Regions from separate parts of the Paenibacillus sp. OSY-SE genome, predicted to be linked through region 2. Evidence: riboswitches for the same ligand, from Rfam matches in the RefSeq annotation. Region 2 holds a riboswitch; the other holds the start of a gene.
The links. A riboswitch is a leader RNA that binds a small molecule or an ion and turns the genes downstream of it on or off. The one in region 2 is predicted to bind glycine.
Positions count from the first base shown of each region.

Region 1 (10,581 bases), on a different contig from region 2:
GCCCTGCATGGCGTCCAAGATTCGTGATTTAAAATGGGGCCGCTTCACAAAATCATCAATATTCGCTTCGGATAATTCGATAAAGCGCGCTGCCTTTATTTCACTGTCCTGCTTGACGATATCGCCGCGGACATGGTGTGCACGGAAGACGACGGACACAATGTCACTCGTCTGATTGAAATAAACCCCTGTAATCCCGAGCGGTTCAATGATGATGCCCGTCTCCTCCTCGACTTCCCGACATACTGCTTCATGCAGAGGTTCACCTTCCTCCACTTGTCCCCCTGGCATCTCCCACGTATTAGATCGATTATGGGTTTGCACGAGCAACGTATGTCCCGCTTCGTTCTGAATCAAAGCGGAGACGGCTACGATGTGCCTCGGCACATCCGACATTACAATTCCCCCCTCATAGATGATGTTAAAAAACGGCCACTTTAAACACGATATGCATTATTCTGGCTTTACGCTTTCAATAGCCGCGAAGAAAACGTCCAAAAGCTCTTTATCGAACTCTGCTCTCACATACTCACCTATCTGGTCCAATTCTGCATCCGTTCCATATTCCAAAACCGGGCGCCCTTCGCACTTCAATACGGTACAATTGAACTTCTCTTGTACTTGCTCGATGACAAAATCCTGATCCACTAACGTCATTGGTCCCTTCACAGCAGCCTACCCCTTTATTTTCTTATTCTAGCAATCTTTCCAGCATTCATGTTCAACATTTCTTCGACTTCGATGCGAACTAATGAGTTAGGCGATCCACCGCCTGTATAGATACATTCCAATTCGGTTACTTTAGGGTCGATCAAAAACAATGCATCATATCCAAAGGAGGGCACTCCACCTGCAGGATAGCCTGTTCTCTCCAGCACCTCCGCTTCTTCAGCCAGCCTCGGTCGATCGATGTCGAGCGCTTTGCTTACTCTCGAAGTGCTTGCCCGGTCCTTTCCATGCACGATCGCAACAATTAATCTGCCTGCGTTATCTATCATGCAAATGTTTTTGACGAATTGATCTTCCGATCCGTTTACAGCAATAGCCGCGTCTTTCACCGAGTGGCAAGACTGCTCCAACACCAAATGCTCGGCTTTCAGTTGATTCGCAGCAATAAACTCATTCATTTTTTGTTCAAACTTGTACATATTTATTTGACCTCTCCTTAGCTGGAATTCAAGTTCACTAAGACCTCGCTGCCTCAGTCCTCGCTGCTTTTCGTTTTCTTATTTATATTCCATCCATTACCCTCCGCCGCAAAAAACTGATGTTGCGATGTTCCTGCCCGGTGATTAGTCTTCAATACAGAGCCTTTTCCATAGATAGCGCTAACAGCTTTGTGGCATAGCCTTTGCGCCGCTCAGACGGTCGAATACCATTGTAATGTCGGACTGACTAATTGCAAATCGTCCACAATAACATCCCTATAATTCTCTGGTTCATCATTGCATATTCTGTATACTCTCTAAATCACCTATATTAATTACCGTTATCTCATCGTCACAGGCAAAATCGATAAAGTATAGACTTTTCTTATCCCCCGTCTTCAAAGCGGGATCATTGAAATCTACCGTTTCTAATTCATTTCCGTTCTTCTTTACGATATACGTTATTCTTGTAGCACCATAAGAATCAGAAAGATTAGCATGCTTCTCACCATAATTAGCCAGAAGTTGTTCTAATGAATCTCCTAAACCAATTTCTCTGTACGTTTGAAATCGATTCGATTGATTATCATTAATGGATAGGAAAAATTGGACCACGACATCATCTCGATAAGCGATGCGCAATCCGCCATATTGGTACAGGTTAAACTGGATTTTGTCCTCTTTGCCGTACAGCTCCGTAATTTCTTGTTTAGTCATGCCTATATGTAACAAGTCTCCCGTTTTGGTGTCTATAATTTGAAGGTCGTCGCTTGTATATTGGTCAGGCTCGTATTGCGTTTTTATGACCGCTTCACTATCATCGGTGTTGAGAGATACAGTGAATAGCAATATTAAAATAATGATGCCAAAGATGCTTGAATGCAGTCTAGTTTGTCTGTTCAATCGAATTCTCCTCAAGCATCACTCCGGGTACTTCATCCTCTTCCATCGCCACAAAATGATACTCGTCTCCCGGAATTTTAAGCAGCTGTCTCGCTGATTGGTCTAAGCCAATCGGTTTAAACAAGACCTCATATAGTAATTCCTCAGACTTGCTTATTTCTTCTGCTTTGCTTGTTAGTTTGTAGTTCATACACCTTACATCCATTCTAGTAATTTTTAAGGAGATCTGTCTTTTAGCTCTTTCCGTCTGTTAATTAGGTCGCAAAGTTTACCAGCTGTCTTAACACAGTATGTCCTCTTTTCAATTATAACAATTTTTTTCATAAATAGAGCAACTTCATCAACATCATTATTAGTGTAAAATGATAAGTCAATTCCTTCAATCTCAAATCACTGTATCGTTCGTGATCGTCTTCCTCGTTCATTTCTTTCTTAATATATGGTATTTCTAAGTTTTTTAAGCTTATGTTAATCGTAACCTTGTTCAGTATTTCTTCTTTACTAACTTCGAATTTTTGGTCAGAGATGTAGCCAAATTCACTGTACAGAATACAGTCTATATGCCGTTAGCCGCCCAATCCGTACACCCTGCTCTATATTTTCCAATGGGGCTTGCTTCGACCGTAGTAGTTCTTATATATGATTCCAGACACCACGCTCTATATCCTTTCTTGCGAATGCAAAAACACCCCCCACTGATCGCATAACGCGATTACTGGGAGGTGTCGCTTGCTATCTCGCTGCTTGTGCTTAATCGATAAGCTCCTGATATTTCTCCGCGCTTAACAAATGCTTGAGCGCTTCCTCCATGCTGCCTTCGATCTCGAGTTCGGCAAGCCAACCACCGTCGTAAGGCGCGCTGTTCACCTGTTCCGGCGCATCCTCCAGCCCGGTGTTCACCTTCGTAATCTTTCCGCTGACAGGACAATACAGCTCCGATACCGTCTTTACCGATTCAATTGAACCCATGCTGTCACCCGCAGAAAGCGTGGAACCGATTTCAGGAAATTCAATAAATACGATATCTCCCAATTGAGCCTGTGCATGATCGGAAATTCCGATGCGTACGGTGCGTTCATCGACGACGAAAGCCCACTCATGTTCTTCGCTGTACAATAAATTCTCTTTCACTTCACTCATGCTAACGCCTCATTTCTTCATCATAATTGTAGTTGGTAGTGTAGATACGCATGTAAAAAAAAGACAAGAAAAGGCCTTATTCGCCCTCTTCTCTGTCCTCGGTACCTGAGAGTTTGTGCTCGATCCTGCCGATATGGACACGATCGAATTTACCCCTTGGGTGGCTAATGCGCTCTCCAGAGCTGCGTCAGATGACGGTACATGTACCTGAGAGATTAATTGCCAATCGGCAGGTTGGCAGCTTGCTCCTTCGGTGCCGGCACAAGGAACCCCGTGTCGGTCTCTCCCAATCATCTTCATCCGCGTTGTATGAATTTAACAAGGTTGCATTTTACATCAATCTAGGTTGTTCAAAAACACGCATCTATAGCGTAGTTCAGCCTTCGATATATGTCAATATTTCGGACAACATTTTTTTCAATCCGCAAAAAATGGATTGACAATGTGTGGAAGCATCAAGTAATAATGTAGGTATAACAACTGCACACGCGAATGATGGTAAGGGGAGAGATTACCGCACTCAGGTAACGCCGAAGGAGTAAGCCCATACGGGTGAATCTCTCAGGCAAAAGGACTTTTACCGGACGCATCTCTGGAGAGAACTCTTTCACTAGAGTCACCCAAGGGGAAACTCGGAACGTTCGCGTATGCGAATGCGCGAGGTAACTCTCAGGTACAAAGGACAGAGCGGAAGGAATACAGTAGGCGCAGGCATGCTGGCTTTCTTCTGCCTGTCTTTTTATTTTATCAATACCTAACTAATAAGACGATCGAGGTGAAGTCATGTCACAGTTAAAAAGAACACCGATATTCCCGTTATACGCCGACTATCCCGGCGCTCGCTGCATCGACTTCGGCGGATGGGAACTGCCGGTGCAATTCAGCGGCATTCAGAAGGAACACGAAGCCGTCCGCACTCAGGCAGGCTTGTTCGACGTCTCCCATATGGGCGAATTTATGGTAAGCGGTTCTTCGGCAGAAGCCTTTCTGCAGCACGTGACGACGAACGATGTCACCCGTCTCGTCGACGGGAGAGCACAGTATTCCCTCTTATGCAATCCGAACGGAGGCGTCGTCGACGATATTCTCATTTATCGGCTGGCTGCAAATCATTACATGCTGGTGGTCAATGCTTCCAACATTGACAAGGACTTCGCATGGCTTCAAGAACATCTCCCTGCCGACGTCGTCCTAGAGAATAAGTCTGACAGCACGGCATTGCTCGCGCTGCAAGGTCCTAATGCGCAAGCGATCGCGGCTCATGTTACGGACGCGCCGCTGGCTGAGCTGAAGCCTTTTCAATTTGTGACGGACGCTGCCGTCTGCGGCGTGCGCGCCTTGATTTCCCGTACCGGGTATACCGGGGAAGACGGATTTGAGCTGTATGTAGCAGCAGAAGACGCGCCTCAGGTATGGACAGAGCTAATGAGAGCAGGCGAAGCGCACGGGCTTGTACCTGCTGGGTTGGGAGCGCGTGATACGCTGCGGTTCGAAGCGAAGCTTCCGCTATATGGGCAAGAAATATCGGCCGACATTTCGCCGCTTGAAGCAGGACTTGGTTTCTTCGTCAAGCTGGATAAGGGAGACTTCATCGGACGGGAAGCACTCGCCAGCCAGAAGGCTGATGGGCCTCGCCGCAAGCTTGTCGGAATTGAAATGATAGACAAGGGCATTCCACGCTCCCACTATCCTGTATTAATCAACGAGAATCCTGTTGGCGAGGTAACGACGGGAACGCAGTCCCCTACACTCAAGCGCAATCTAGGCCTTGCCTTAATTGATGCCGCTTACAGTGAGCTGGATACGGAAGTAATGGTCGAAATTCGCGGGAAGCAGCTGAAGGCCCGTGTCATCAAAGCCCCATTCTACAAAAGAGCGACGAACTAAACAGAAGGAGCGAATCCAACTATGAAGCATCGCTATATCCCGATGACGGCACAGGACCAAGCGGACATGATGAAGGTCATCGGCATCTCCTCCATTGAGGAACTATTTCAAGATATCCCTGCTTCCGTTCGCTATCCGGGCGTTCTGCCGATGTCCGAGGCGCTTGACGAAGCAGCCCTGCTGAAGCATATGAAGGAATTGGCGGATAAGAACGCCGACTTTGAACGATATACCAGCTTCTTGGGCGCCGGTCTCTATGATCATCATGTGCCTGTCGTTATCAATCACGTGGTGTCCCGTTCTGAATTCTACACGGCGTACACCCCGTATCAGCCTGAAATTAGCCAAGGTGAACTGCAGGCCATCTTCGAGTTTCAATCGTACATTTGTGAATTGACTGGTATGGCTGTGGCCAATGCCAGCATGTACGACGGTGCTACTGCTCTGGCAGAAGCAGGCGCACTGGCCAGCGGAGCGACGAAGCGCAAGGAACTCATCATCTCGCGCGCTGTCCATCCGGAAGCCCGCCAAATCGTGCGCACGACTGCGCGCGGTCTGAATCTCGATGTCGTGGAAGTCGATTACAAGGACGGCGTCACCGATCTGGAGGAGCTGCAAGCTCTTGTGTCGGAGGACACCGCAGCCGTCATCGTTCAATCGCCGAACTTCTTCGGCTGCATTGAGGATTTGCGTGCTATCGAGCCGATCATTCACAGCAAGAAAGGATTGCTCGTCGTCAGCACCAACCCGATCACCTTGGGGCTGCTGGAAACGCCGGGCAAGCTGGGCGCGGACGTCGTGGTCGGCGATGCGCAGCCGTTCGGCATTTCCGCTTCACTTGGCGGCCCGACATGCGGCTTCTTCGCAGTGGCAGAACCGCTCATGCGACGGATGCCGGGACGGATCGTCGGACAGACGAAGGATATCGATGGCAAACGCGGATTCGTCTTGACGCTGCAAGCCCGAGAGCAGCACATCCGGCGCGAGAAGGCAACGTCCAACATTTGCTCCAATCAGGCGCTGCTTGCGCTGTGCGCATCCGTTTATTTGTCGACAATGGGCAAGACAGGAGTTCAGCAAGTCGCGAACCTGAATGTGCAGAAGGCTCATTACGCCGCTGGCGTATTCGCACAACAATCCGAGCTCGCGCTCGCTTTTGACGCGCCTTTCTTCAATGAGTTTGTCGTTAAGCTGCCTGATGGCGCAAATATAGATGACGTTCAAGCAAAACTGCTGGATAACGGTTATATCGGTGGATACGACCTGGGCATAGCCTATCCTGAACTGCAAGGTCATATGCTCGTCGCCGTTACCGAGCGAAGAACGAAATCCGAAATCGATCAATTTGTGAACCGATTGGAGGCATGTCTATGAAACCGGACAAAAAGCTCATCTTCGAACTCAGCAAACCCGGACGTGTCGCCTATTCTTTGCCTGAGCTCGATGTTCCCGAGGTCAATCTCGGAGAACTGATTCCCGAATCTATGCTCCGCAGTCAACCTGCCGAGCTGCCTGAAGTGTACGAGGTTGATGTAATCCGCCATTATACGGAGCTTTCGCGCCGTAATTTCGGCATCGATAATGGCTTTTATCCGCTTGGTTCCTGCACGATGAAGTACAATCCGAAGATTAACGAAGATGTAGCCCGCTTCACCGGCTTCGCGAAGATTCACCCGTATCAGCCGGAACAGAGCATCCAGGGAGCATTGGAGCTGTTATATACGCTTCAGAACGATCTCGCCGCGTTAACAGGCATGGACCAAGTGACGCTTCAGCCTGCGGCAGGCGCCCATGGCGAATGGACGGGCTTGATGATGATTCGCGCCTACCACGAGAGCCGTGGCGAGACCCGGACGAAGGTCATCGTGCCAGATTCCTCGCATGGTACGAACCCAGCCAGCGCAACGGTTGCCGGCCTCGAGACGATTACGATTCAGTCCGACGACAAAGGACTGGTTGACCTTGATGCGCTCCGTGCTGTCGTCGGTCCCGATACAGCCGCGCTTATGCTGACGAATCCGAGCACGCTCGGCTTATTCGAAGAGCATATTGTCGAGATTGCCGAGATCGTCCATGAAGCAGGCGGCCTTATTTACTACGACGGCGCGAACTCGAACGCGATTATGGGCATTACCCGCCCGGGAGACATGGGCTTCGACGTCGTGCACTTGAACCTGCACAAGACGATGAGCACTCCGCATGGCGGCGGCGGTCCGGGTGCAGGACCTGTCGGCGTGAAGAGCAAGCTCATTCCGTTCCTGCCGAAGCCAATCGTGGCCAAGAAAGAGGATGGAACGTATGGATTAAACTACGACAGGCCCGAATCCATCGGCCGCGTTAAAGCATATTACGGCAACTTCGGCATTCTCGTTCGCGCCTACGCGTATATCCGCACATATGGGCCGGAAGGGTTGCGCCAAGTGTCTGAATGTGCCGTGCTTAATGCGAACTATATGATGCATAGACTGGCGCCTTATTACGAAATCCCTTACCCTGGCGTGTGCAAGCACGAATTCGTCATGTCAGGCAGAGGGCTGAAGCAATACGGTGTCCGCACGCTGGATGTCGCCAAACGTCTTCTCGACTTCGGCTTCCATCCGCCAACCATCTACTTCCCGTTGAACGTCGAGGAATGTATGATGATCGAGCCAACTGAGACGGAAAGCAAAGAAACTCTCGACTCGTTCATCGACACGATGATTCAAATCGCGCAGGAGGCAGAACAGAATCCGGAGCTGCTGCTCAATGCGCCACACAATACAGACGTTAGAAGACTTGACGAGACGCAAGCTGCACGCAAGCCGGTCTTGAATTGCGCATGTAATTAATAAATAAGAGGCTGCACCTTTGATTGGAATGTGAACTTTCCCTGTCAAGCGGACAGCACTAAAAAAGCCTCGATTAAACAACCTTAGTTCGGTATTGTGCCGGGCTAAGGTTGCTTAGTTTCTTTTGAAAACGTCCATTGTTATCGTCAGCAGGGTCTAGTCCGCCAGCAACTTGAACGTATTCGCCATACCTCCAATAAGAACACCGTTCATCCCATCCAACACGATAAATAATCACATATCTAGTTATATGGAATAAAAAAAAGAAACCTTGACCTCTGCGGTCAAGGTTCTTTCTGTGAATCGGAAGCGACTAACTCCATTACAATTCATAAAATATCGGCCGCTCCCTTAAAAATGGAGTCAGGGTGTTTTGGCAAAATACCGGCATCTTCTCCCGCATCTTTGGATGAACCGCGCTGTTCATCATATGAAACGAATAGTAGCCGAGGATGTGCAGCAGCATGAACCCTTCGAGCAGTTCCAGCGTACCGCTTCGGGGGGCAGAATACTCCGATGCATACCCCTCCATGAAGTCATCCCGTGCCCGGGAAGGAACACTCAGTGCGCCGGCGGCCCCATCATACAAAAAATAGCCTTGTCCGTACAGGCAATAATCAATGATGGTGAATCCCCGTTCAGTCACAATGACGTTGCCTCTGTTGATATCGGCATGGATAATCCCCCATGTGTCGGGACTGCGCTCATAGGTCTGGAGACGGGAATTAATCATTGCGAATGCTTCGCTCACCGTGTCGTAATCCGCTGAAGTAAATATACCGTGCTCGCGGCCGAACTTCAGCCGCTCCAGCATGGCTCTGTTCTCACCGATGCTGGCGTAGGCAGGTCTATCACAAGCGAGATCTGATGCATAGCCGCTCGTATAGCGGTGCAGCATGCCGACCTGCTGTCCGTACTGAAGGACATTATCCCTCGACGAGAAATCGTCCAGCTGAGAATCCCGTCCCTCCAGCCACTGCAATACCGTGCACTGGATATAGGTGTCCCCGCAAGCAACCCGGGTAACAAATTCTCCCTCTCGATTACGGACAGGCTCCTGAACGTTCAATGCGGAGTTCTCTCCCAGCGCTTGCAGCAGCTGCATCTCCCCATTCAGTCCAGCCTCGGAATGCTGCAGTCCATGAAGCTCGTCATGGACAGGCTTATGAATCCGCAGCAGATAGGACAACCCACTGACTCCGTCAGTGATCTTATACGTCAAATTCTCATTGTGACGAATAAACTCAATGATTGGCGATTGTACTGCATAAGACGACAATGCTTCGGTTGCGATGGAATGATTATCCATCCGCATCACCCTCTTTACTTGAATAGTATCGGTCTGCATTCTGGCCAGGGAACATCCTTGACCCTACCCGCCCAGCCATGCAATCGTTACTTGGTTGTGAGAAGACTCTGTTCACAATCGGGCGAGACAAGGATTCTAGTATACTTCAAGATTCTACAACCGTTGAGGAGCAGCCTCTTCTTCAATGGTTATGAGTGCAGCTCGATACGGTAATGAGAGAGTACACGTCTCTCAGTAAACCCGGCTTTTTTATACAGATGAATCGCCTTCTCATTATGCATATCGACACATAACGAGATTTCTTGAATCCCCTTGTCCTTAAAAAGAAATTGTAGGGCGTGTCTCAACAGTGCTTCCCCCATGCCATGGTGACGGTATTCCGGCGAGACCGCAATAAATTCGATATTCCCTTCCTGGAATTCCAGATTGGCTTCCACATAAACGTACCCTTGCAGCTTTCGATCCGCTGTCGTAGAGACGAACACTCTATGATCGGAGTTGCATCTGTTCAGGATAGTGCGTCCGTCATAATAAGCCGATGGGAAGCAAGCCTGGTGGAGATGGACAAATGGCTCGTACATGTCTGCTTGAATCTCTTGAATATCCACCCCGGCTGCGGAATGTTCAGATAATAGAGATGGCGTGGCGAGAAGAATGAGGTGCTCTCCTCTGTTCTGCCCCCCGACACGGCTCATGAATTCGGCGGCATGCCGATGATTCGCATCATAAAATCCCGATATCGCGTTCACCTGCTCCTTCACCACAGCTACAGATTGATGCCACAGCTCTTTAGCCACATCCAACCAATCTTCCGCTCGTATGAACGGCCCCCACATCTCAGCTGCCCGTTCCTCCTCATCGATGTCGAAGCCGATCGTCCCGATTATTTCTCCAGCTCGATAAGCTGTCCAGAATGTTTTGCCAATGCTGTCAAAAGTATCATGCAAGGCGGATTCGATTTCTTCCTTCTCCGTCCCGCAATACCCTACATGATGTGTCTCTTCCTTATTGAGATCTGCAATAAATTCAACCAACTCGGCAGCATTGCCGCCAGGACGAATCGTAATCATTTCAACCTATCCTTTCCTTTTCAAATTGTAGATGACGTACTTTAGTTCTGTTGGATTTCATCCATTAGTTTGAGGTATGAGATGCGGTGACAAGCTGTTTCATTGGAATGAGTCCAACAGATTTTCGTTCAATTCGTATTGAGGCTATGATTCAGCATCATTTGATTGGAAGATTTCCAATCAAGTGGCGCTATTGTGTTGAAATGAGTAGATTCTACTGCACGTTATCCAATGGACGCAATGGGAGGCAGCATGAAGCATTGCAACAACGCTAAAACAAGACAAAAAAAGGAACT
Region 1 covers NZ_ALKF01000166.1:36,886-47,466, forward strand. The annotation lists gene A372_RS0109025 (NUDIX hydrolase) at 1-396, opposite strand, end outside; gene A372_RS0109030 (hypothetical protein) at 454-669, opposite strand; gene A372_RS0109035 (aminoacyl-tRNA deacylase) at 684-1,148, opposite strand; partial or broken gene A372_RS37290 (GNAT family N-acetyltransferase) at 1,309-1,377, opposite strand; gene A372_RS0109040 (hypothetical protein) at 1,443-2,051, opposite strand; gene A372_RS0109045 (hypothetical protein) at 2,035-2,241, opposite strand; gene gcvH (glycine cleavage system protein GcvH) at 2,802-3,191, opposite strand; glycine riboswitch at 3,378-3,490, opposite strand; glycine riboswitch at 3,684-3,778, shown strand; glycine riboswitch at 3,779-3,887, shown strand; gene gcvT (glycine cleavage system aminomethyltransferase GcvT) at 3,975-5,078, shown strand; gene gcvPA (aminomethyl-transferring glycine dehydrogenase subunit GcvPA) at 5,100-6,452, shown strand; gene gcvPB (aminomethyl-transferring glycine dehydrogenase subunit GcvPB) at 6,449-7,906, shown strand; gene A372_RS0109070 (phosphotransferase enzyme family protein) at 8,229-9,215, opposite strand; gene A372_RS0109075 (GNAT family N-acetyltransferase) at 9,404-10,285, opposite strand.
Region 1: it holds a riboswitch for glycine, as region 2 does, so the genes downstream of both, gcvT (glycine cleavage system aminomethyltransferase GcvT) here and A372_RS0112050 (amino acid carrier protein) in region 2, are expected to answer to the same signal.

Region 2 (10,581 bases):
GGAGAGAAACTTAAAACCGCTGAAGTATGTTGCATATAATCAATAGCTCTAGTAATAAAAGATCTACCATCAGATTCTTCATTATTATTGATAGTGACCATAGCCGGACTACCAGTTATAGGGTTTATGTTGGATATATTAATACTGGTTGTGTCTGGTATGTTTTCAGAAATAGCTTCGGCAAATCCGTTAATTAGACGAACTCGTTCGTTATCGTTGTTGTTATAACTGTAGTTCCTTTTGTCAACTTCTCGAATCATTAGATCCTGCTTCCTTTCTTATTTTGAATTTATTCTTAGGATCACCAATACATAGTTGGAATATGTATAGAAGCAACTGATTTTCCATGATTTAGCGATGGTTCGTTTTCTCTTTCCAAATTCCCTAGTCCTATCGCTATCATTCAGTTCTTTTCAATTAGAATAGCATGGCAGCAACCGATAGAACTCCTCCAGTCGATCTCTGTCGTGATGAAACCAATCCCCCAACCAGTGCTGGTATGCACGAAAGGCCGTTTTTTCATCAAAAGAGCCTGTAGCAATCCCTGTAATATGATGAGCAGTCATCATGCCGGACATGATGGCCTTCAAGACACCGTGCGAAGAGGCAGGATCAAGTATGAAAGCTGCATCACCGACGAGCCAATACCCGGGCCCGGCAGGCTTTTTCACCTTTCTCCATGTTACATCCACTCCTTTAATCCGTCCCAAGACACTCATGCCTTCATATTCCTTAGGGATAGCGACTTGTTCGCTTGCACAGTCTTGAACCAAGTCAAGCCGTGTCCATTGGTATACATTCGGACGCACCTTGGCGGTCCAAGTCCACCCTCTACTGTCTGACTCCATGACTGGTGCGTGATCGCGAGTAGGGCATTGCCCTGTTACATACCCGTACCTGACGATTAGCCGAGGTGAATATTTCTTAATTGGCAGTCCCAATTTCCGTGCAAGCCAATGATGACCCCCGGCAGCATCAACAACCCAGGACGACCTTAATTCTCCTTCAGAAGTCACGAGTCCAGACACACGTTTCCGTTCTACGATAGGACGAATGGCACGGCAAGGTTGATACATTTGAACTCCCAATTCAGCGGCCCTTTGAATCATAATAGCATCGAAGTCGGCTCGCCAAGCTTGGAAGCCGCGCCATGGCCCGGTATCGTCCGCTCCGAATGGGACGAAACACCAATCCGCATCCCATTTTGTCCAATGCCCTTCATGCCGGACAAAATTCGCTTCACGAATTTTTCCGTCTACACCAAGCCGTTTCAAAAGTGGTTCAATCCCGGGATGAAGAGATTCTCCAGGCCGATCACGCGGAAACGAAGCACTCTCGATTATCGCGACGCTTAATCCCGATTCGGCGCAAAAGATTGCCGTCGCCGCCCCCGCCGGGCCGCCGCCAATAATAGCGACATCGACTCTATTCATGTGGCCTAACGTGCGTCCAATTGCCATTGTTTCGCTTTAGCAGAACATCGATACCGTTTACGAATAATGTTGCTTCTTCCTGCATCTCGATTCGAATTTTACGAAAATCATCAGGATGAGCAATATTGTCACTCCCTCTTCGATATATAACGAAGCGATAAATGGTACCTCCTAGATGATGTCGGGATTGCTCGATGGCAGTTTGCAGCTCTTCATCGTTTGACGCGACTTTCTGGAAAGAAAGCACGCTCCATAATCGTTTTTCCGTATTCGTTATATCAAGTGCTCGGTATGCATAAGCCATCGATAGAACTCTTGCCTTATATTCCGACGCATCTATCCGTCCAGTGAGCGCCATCGTAAATTTATTATCCAACGCATGATCGACATAGTCCGAATAAGCCAGCGAATGGTAATCGACCAATTTACTCTCGGGTATTTGCTTTGGCCCTGGAACGCCGTCCCACGGCAGGTTTCCTTTTTGTCCGATTTCCTCATCCGTCAATGGACTGACAGTCGGCCAAGATGGTTCAAATGTGCGTGCTGCGTCGGGTGAAACTGCGGGCCAGAACGTACTCAACGCTGCGCATAACTTGGAATCTTCGGGAAACGGACTTCCAAGTCCATAAGAGGACAGAAACTCTGTTCCATCATTTGCACGATCGCGACTTACATCCCAGCCCGGAGCGATGATACCTGATGCTGCATCAGGTAAGTAAGAGTGACGAGTTGTTTTCGAATCACTAAGATGAGTCGAACGCTGCACGGGAGAGTTATAAAAAAGCGAGACGATGGCCGTCATCGTCTTGTCGTCTTTCGAAAATATGGTTCTTCCACCTTGCCTGTCAGGAGTCTTGAATTCAAGGTTGGCAGCTATTCGTTGATCGGACAACGGATATGGAGGCGTTTCCCACAGTTCGTCTTGAAGCTCATTCGGCACGGACTGTATCCACCATTTTGTCAGTTCACCCTGCTCGCAGCTTGGGAAGAAATCAGGCGCCGTAACCAAAGAGTAAGCCGCCTCCGATCTAGGAAATTCGAAAGCCAGTTCGGGACATGCAGCTTCGATACATCCGTCCGCTGTATAATCAATATAATGCACCGCTCTGTATCCACCCTCGTCTATGATTTGGGCAAGATCATGTTTATCATTGAGGTTAGTAATTGTACCGTCCTGCTCTAATCGATGGCGAATGTGAACATATTCCGGAGCTTGTCGCCATCGTCCGTTTTCTGGAGAAATTTCAAGACTGGTGGAGAACTTTTCATGGCCTTGCGGTACTATGAAAGTGAGTGTATTGCCCTTATACTTTGCCTCTTCGACCAATGCGGCATGAACGGCAGGAACAAGCATTCCTTTACCATGCGCTGGCTCATGTGACCAATCGGCTATATCTTCGTGAAAAATAAATGGCGGCTCGTTTATTTCTGGAGCGGACCACCCTGTATTGTATCTTTTCCCCAACTCGAGATGGATGCGCCGCAGCTTTTCATTGACATGGTGCGCCTTAAAGTCCACATTGAGATCGTAATCACGAATGCATTCTGTTCCGTCGAACAATTTATGAATAGGAACCCAGAATGTATGCTCGCTGTCTTCTGGCTGAAACCGCATCGGTCCGAACGTGCTTGCCTCGCCTTTGCGTTCGGCAGCGATATACAAGGAGTATCGTGCCGGCAATACTCGAATAGAGTGCGGTTCTTCATCGACGAATGGAAGAAATCCCCGGATTGAATCATCATATTTTGCTTTCAACGTTCCGATTCGAGCCACTCCTGTACGAGAAAAGCACATATCCGCGTGTTTCTCATGAACAGTTTCCGAGGCAGGACGATATTCAGCAGCAAAAACGACCAGCGCCAACGAATGATTCTGCCCTCGAAGCCGTATCTCGTTCAATGAAGGGGGCTGTATGCCAAACACCAGATTTTCCACTGTTTCAAGATCCGCTAATGTAGGGAAGATAGTCAAACCGTCCACGACATTAGATGAAGCGAGTGCATGATAGAAAAGACTTCTTGCGGGTATTCCTGGTTCGATACCTCTTATGCCTTCGAATGCAAAATCTTCGAACCCGGGAATAGTTCTATCGATATTCGGCAGTTCTCTTAGCAGCTCCCCTCTTAGATCGGGCGAGGAGATATCCATACCGTGCTTGAGAAACAAATCCTTCCATCCACCATTTTCTAATCGGTCGCATATTTGTTTTACATCGCCAATTATAGACATAACGGCTAACCGTCCTTTCATTCACTCTTGCAGTCGAACAATACGAGATATAGAGTAAACCCAAATTTGTTATTCTATACAAAAAACTATATTAAGTGTAGGGAATGTACGATGTTTGTGCCGTTGTGCAACCATACTTGCGTTTCAATCAATTTCAAGTGATTAATGTAGCAAATCGTTAGATACGACATAAGATGAAGCAGGAGATCAGCCCAAAAATGTCAAGTAGGTGTTGTTATTGAGGCAAAACGAAATGTGGCAGCCTGTTGTAACCGAATTATACAATAGTCTGTATAGTGAACAGATGGTTTGTTCCATTAGCTCGGAGTTATTTCATATCCCCGAGACGACAGATTTACAAGGAAATGCAGAAATGCATGCAAGTCTCGTCCCGGCATCTTATCATCGGGTGACGGCAACCGGTTCCGCCCAAAGATTGCTGAATGGTGAAAGTGCACCTTCCATTGTTGAAACATTGGTTGCCTGCATTCAAAATGCCGAACAGTTGGATCGCAACGTGCATTCCGGTTTATTTGTCATGAGGGATGCCGCCCCTGCTTCTTTCAAACCCGTAATCGAAAACATTATACTGTGGCAGGATTACGCTGAAGCACATTTGCAAAACGCAAAACAATCTACGATACAAATTACGGGTATGCCTTTTCGGCTAGGACACTGGATACATTATCAGGGAGTGTAACAGAAGTGTATTACAATCAACAAGCGCCATCCGCATATGGATGGCGCTTGTTTTACTGAGATTCCCGTCTCTTATTTTTGGGTAAATAGCTTTACCGCTTCTTCCAAAGATTTAAGCTGGCCTATCGCCGAATAATCCAACCATGGCTGTTGTTCAATCGCATGCACATTGCCATTTTTGACGGCCTTCATATTTTTCCAGATAGCACTCTCCTCCAACTCTTTGAACAGCTGCTGTGCGGCAGCGTCAGCGGAAACCTCAAGCAAGATATGATCAGGATCGAAATCCGGCAGCAGTTCTCTGGATATGGCTTGCGGTCCTTCCTTTCCTTGTCCCATGTTTTCCAATCCTTTGGCAGGTTTAATCCCCAAGTCTTCGTAAAGCAACGAGCCGTAATTACGGTCTAGCCCGTATACTCTGAATTCTTTTTTGAGCACGCGCAGAACCATTACGGTTTCATCTCCAAGAGCTTGCTTAACCTTTTCTTTCGCACTGGCGGCTTCTTGATTATAGTTGGAAATAAACGCGTCAGCTTCTTTTTCCCGTCCTGTCGCCTTGCCGAGCTGCGACAATTGATCTTGCCAGGTCGAATTTCTAAAATTAAGCACAATCGTTGGAGCAATTTTCTCAAGTTCCTCCTTTTTCCCCTGTATAAGCTCCTCCTGTGCAATAATAAGGTCTGGTTCAATGCTCACGATCGCTTCAAGGTTGGGATCTTGAGAATTGCCTAAATTTTGTGTGTTGTTCAAGAGATCAGCTACATGAGGGAGAAACTCTTTTCCTTTTTGGGTGACAGCACCTACAGGAGTAATTCCCAAAGCAAGCAAATCGCTCGTAAAAGGAATGGATAGCACCGCAATCCGTTTGTCTGATCCTGCTGCTTTGGCATCCTGCTTATTATCGATGGCATCAGCTTGAGACAGTGTTGCTTGCTCCGTTCCGCCTTGTGTATTCGTCGACGCTGCCCCGCTGCAAGCCGTAACAACCATTACTAGCAAACAACATATGAAAGTAAACATCATGGTCCGATGGCGTGTAAACATTTCGAAAAAACCCCTTTGAGTTGAATTATTATGTATGATGATAATGATAATCATTATTATGACAACATTCCTCTGAAAAATCCATGTCATATCTTTAGATTTGAATTTGGATTATCTTCACCTTAATGCCGTGAGCAGCGTCACCGCTTCGTCCAACTGCTGATCGATAGAACGTGGAGCATATACCATCCATTTGTCCCAATCCAACACATATACCCGATTATGCTTGACCGCCGGATGCTGGCTCCAGCCCTCGCTCGCTTGCCATTCTTTTAATCTGCTTTTTGCCTCTCCTTCCGTCTTGACCACGATGAAAAGATGATCGGTTTCGTAATCAGATAGATTTTTTGTGGTTGCAGACGTCCAATTGAAGACCGTACCAGGCGTATGCTTATCCATTTCTTTTCGTATCCGCTCTGGAGGTGTTAATTGCAAGGAACGATAAAACACATGCCCGATGTTGCGTGCGCCGTAAAGCTTCACTTCGTTATCGACAAGCGTGAGCAGCCCGACCGTTCCATCGCCGATAACCGCTTTTACTTTTTTTTGCTCGCGTTCCGCTCTCTGTTCGTGGCGTTCAATCCACTCTCGAGCTGCCTGTTCTTTGCCCACAAGCCGGGCTATTTCATGCAAATGTCCGAACAAGTCCAATCGCGTCCAGGGAATCGTCACAACCGGTGCAATGTCACCTATATACTTTCTCATTTGCAGCGAAATGTGGTCCTTGCATAAAATCAAATCAGGCTTTTGCTTCAATAAAGTTTGCCTGAAGTCTTCCCATACCCGATCATAGACCGGCTTGGTCATGGATGGCGATTCCTTATCGATGTGTGTTGCGAATGGCTTTACGCCTAGCGTTAATAAATGATCTGTATAAGGATGCGAAAGAGATACGATATTGCTATGATGTTTCTTAATGTACACGGTTGGCGCTATGCCATTGTACACTTTGAACCTCCTGCTGAAATAAAACTCATCTTTATATCCAACATCACGGGCGATGTCACGAATTTTCTCACGCGATACCAGCAAGTGCACCTTTGCCTGGTTCATACGCAAATCGGTCAAATACTCGATTGGGCTTTTCTTCAGTTTTTGTTTAAAAAGCTGGGAATAGTACGAGGGGTGCATACCCGCCATGTCCGCCAGCTTCCCTAGGGTGATATCCGTATGATAAGTCTGCTGCATGTACTGAATCGTGCCTTCTAGCGATTTTTCGGTGCGCTCGGAAATAGGCGCCGCTTTGTTATCCAATAGTACGCACAGCAGCTCATGCAAGTACAATTGCTTGCGTGAATCTTCCATTTCGTTTAGAGAAGCTCTGCCCCTAGTCAATAATTGAATCAGATGCCGAACGCGTTGGTACTGCTTGACCCGTATTTCCCCATGTTCGGGAAGCGTTGACTCCTTCTCATACACTCTTCTCAGCTCGGTCCATTCCGTAACGCGAAACATGTCAAACGCAATTCTGCACAGACTCAGACATTGAGTCGGGTCGCTCTCAGCTGCAAGTGCGAAGCCAGCAGGCAACAAATAAACGGATTTCCGTGATAGATCTATCGGTTGAAGTTCATCGTTCATGTATAATTTTCCGTGACCCTCCGTCACGAACAATAAGGTATGAGAAGCAAGCTCATGTCTCTCCCAGCCCGACGTAGCATCGACTGCTATGCATTCGATTTGTTTGATTTGAAGCAATGCTTTATGTAAAAAAATATGATGTTTCCCTTCGTCCACTTCTCTTTCCTCCAGCTTCATCTAAATCTAAACATAATGATTTTTCGATATGAGTAAGAATGATTCTCAATGTCAGGTTCTTATTTTCTCATGCTTGGTTCCATCTGTCCAATGTTCACAGCACAGAATTAACAAGTTGCCTTGATTTACATAAAAAAATCTCGTCTCCCTAAGAGACGAGATGAACTCACGGTACCACTCTTGATAACAGATTGAACAACAAAAGAAGCAGCTCCAACCTTTTATCCTCTCACTTTTTATGTGTTTTCATATGCTTCAGATAAAGACGAGTTTCCGTCACAACCACACCGGATAGACCTAGCAGCGCGACGAGGTTCGGCAGAGCCATTAAGCCATTCACAATGTCCGAGAGCTGCCAAATCAGCTCAAGCTTGATGAACGCGCCCAGACCGATCAGGACGATGAACACGATGCGGTAAGGCAGAATGGATTTGACTCCAAATAAATATTCCATGCAACGTTCGCCGTAATAATTCCAGCCTAGAATCGTGGTAAAAGCGAACAGTATAAGGCAAAACATCAAAATGATGGATCCATACGGCATAGCTGCATCAAACGCCGCTTGGGTCATCTCTGCCCCATCAGTCGAGCCGTTCCAAACCCCGGTTATAATCAATGTCAATCCCGTCAGAGAACAAATAATAATCGTATCGAAAAATGTGCCCGTCATGGATACAAGCCCTTGCTCCGCAGGCCACTTCACCTTTGCCGCAGCTGCCGCAATCGGAGCGCTGCCCAGACCAGATTCATTGGAAAATACACCTCTTGCGATACCATTCCGAATCGCCATCATGACCGTTGCGCCGAGGAATCCGCCCCCTGCTGCTGTCGCGTTAAAGGCGCCATGTAATATGAGCGACAGCGCATGAGGAATCTGATCCGCAAAAACAATAAGGACAATGCTGCTCGCTATCAAATAAATAATGGCCATCACAGGTACGACTTTGGTCGTTACATGCGAGATGCTCTTGAGCCCCCCAATTGTCACCAATGCTGTCAAAAGAGTCACAACACCCGCCGTAACAACTACGGGGATGCCCAAGCTTGACTGCGCGGAAGACACGATTGCATTGATTTGCGGGAAGGTGCCCACTCCAAACAGTGCAACCAATACTCCGCTCACGGCGAAGAAAACGGCAAGCGGTTTAAATTTAATGCCCAAACCTTTTTCAATGTAATACATAGGGCCGCCCGATATCTGTCCATTATCGTCAATCTTCCGAAATTTTACGGCCAATAGTCCTTCTGCATACTTGGTTGCCATTCCAAAGAACGCCGCCATCCACATCCAAAATAACGCACCAGGTCCACCTATTTTAATCGCAGTAGCTACCCCGACAATGTTGCCCGTACCGATCGTTGCCGCCAAAGCGGTAGCCAGCGCACCAAAGCTGGTTACGTCACCTTCGCCTTCATTTTTAGCTTTGAACACGAGCTTTAGGGCAAGAGGCAGACGAATCACCTGCAGCAATCCAAGGCGGAATGTAAATATAATTCCCGTTCCTACCAACAAAATAAGAAGCGGCGGCCCCCATACAAAACGATTCACGCTGCCTAACCATTGTTCTATCATGTGCATAGAAATTCCCCTCATGATCTTTATTTATTGCCGAACGACATGAAAAAGAGCCAAATCGGTTGATTTGACTCCGGGGACATTTTTGCAGAATAGCAAATACGAGAATAAGTGAGATTAGTCACAATTCCAACGCAAAACGATGCCTGCACTTCTGCAATCCCTGTCCTTTTACCTGAGAGTTTTAACGTGTGAAATCACCCGTATTGCCCCTTCGGTGCTCCATGACGGAGTCTCTCCAGAGTCCTGTCCATCTACGGTCCTGCTTGCATTGCATTCGAATTCTTCATTCGATAATTCAAGCGCCTGAGAGCTTTACCCCTTCGGCCAGACTGCTGCCTGTCTCCCGTAAACTTCATCCAGCTATAAAGTTTTATACTACATTATAGAGAACAGACTATCATTTCGCAAGGCTGATTAAATGGTAATATATCCCCCGAGGCTCTCTTTAGCCTTCACTTATGCACGTTCATGAATATATGCAATGAATATGCAATAAAAATGTACATTATGCGTATTTCTCCCTTTTCTACCCATAGAGCATAATTGATGGGCCTCCAGGGTGAATAAAAAATCTCGCCTCATGAAGAGACGAGATGAACCCGCGGTGCTATTCATTTTATCGAATTAGGCTAAATCTTTCACTCCGGCAATCGGTAAACAGCGAACGGCTCTCCATAGCGGAAAGGATAACTGATTTGATCCAGCTCTTCCAGTTGATTCGCATCCAGCTTTATCGAGATGCTGTGCAGATTCTCCTCTAGTTGTTCAACCTTTGTAGCACCAACGATAACGGTTGACACGGAAGGTCTGTGAATGAGCCAAGACAGGGAAAGCGCACCGGGAGTGCAGCCTAAGTCGTGAGCAACACTGCTAATATTTCTGCTCAGAGCAATGCGGTCATCATTAAGGAACTTACTAAAATTAGGATCGGTTTCCGCCCGCGAACCTTCCGGTACCGCTTCCGTAGAACTGTATTTCCCGCTCAAAATACCACCGGCCAGCGGAAAATACGGGATGATGCCAATCCCCTGATCCTGACATAGAGGGACGAGCTCTTGCTCTGAAGTCCGATCGGCGAGAGAGTAGCTTGTCTGAATGGACACATAGCGGTTCAATCCAAGGTGCTCACTAATACCTACAGCCTTCATCAACTCCCACGCGGCATAATTCGACGCCCCGATGTATCGTATTTTTCCCGAACGAACCATGTCGTCCAATGTTCTTAACGTTTCTTCCAGCGGTGTATGGGGATCGAACGTGTGGATTTGATAGAGATCGACATAATCCGTCTTCAACCGCATCAGACTGTTGTCCAGCTCTTGCTGCAAGTGGCAGCGCGACGACCCGCGATCATTCGGACCTTCCCCGCGAACTAACCCGGCTTTTGTCGCCAACACCACGTTATGACGTCTTCCTTCCAATGCCTGTCCGATAATTCGCTCTGATTCGGAATTCGCATAAATATTGGCCGTGTCTATAAAATTGATCCCGTGATCCAAAGCCTTATGTATAATTCGGATCGAGGTCTGTTTGTCGGAACGTTTCCCGAATGCGTTCGTCCCTAATCCTAATGCAGACACTTTCAACCCGCTATTGCCAAGGCGGCGAAAATTCATGATAACCAGCTCCTCTTTTCAATATTCATAGTGCTGTTTATATGTAGCAATTATACCATAATGGAACAAACTTACGATTGGAGAAAGGACGTTGAACTTGCTTAGGCTGAGCAACCATTCGTTGCTTGCAGAGCGAACGGCGTTTCTATAATTCCCCGACAAATGTATGGATTGCAAAAAAGCCGTTCCCTGGTTAAATTCCGAGAAGCGGCCTTAGTTTCA
Region 2 covers NZ_ALKF01000175.1:47,278-57,858, reverse strand. The annotation lists gene A372_RS0112080 (M36 family metallopeptidase) at 1-260, opposite strand, end outside; gene A372_RS0112075 (NAD(P)/FAD-dependent oxidoreductase) at 414-1,433, opposite strand; gene A372_RS0112070 (hypothetical protein) at 1,426-3,663, opposite strand; gene A372_RS0112065 (hypothetical protein) at 3,902-4,363, shown strand; gene A372_RS0112060 (ABC transporter substrate-binding protein) at 4,435-5,406, opposite strand; gene A372_RS0112055 (AraC family transcriptional regulator) at 5,524-7,143, opposite strand; gene A372_RS0112050 (amino acid carrier protein) at 7,394-8,743, opposite strand; glycine riboswitch at 8,894-8,992, opposite strand; gene A372_RS0112045 (aldo/keto reductase) at 9,382-10,359, opposite strand; gene A372_RS0112040 (hypothetical protein) at 10,579-10,581, opposite strand, start outside.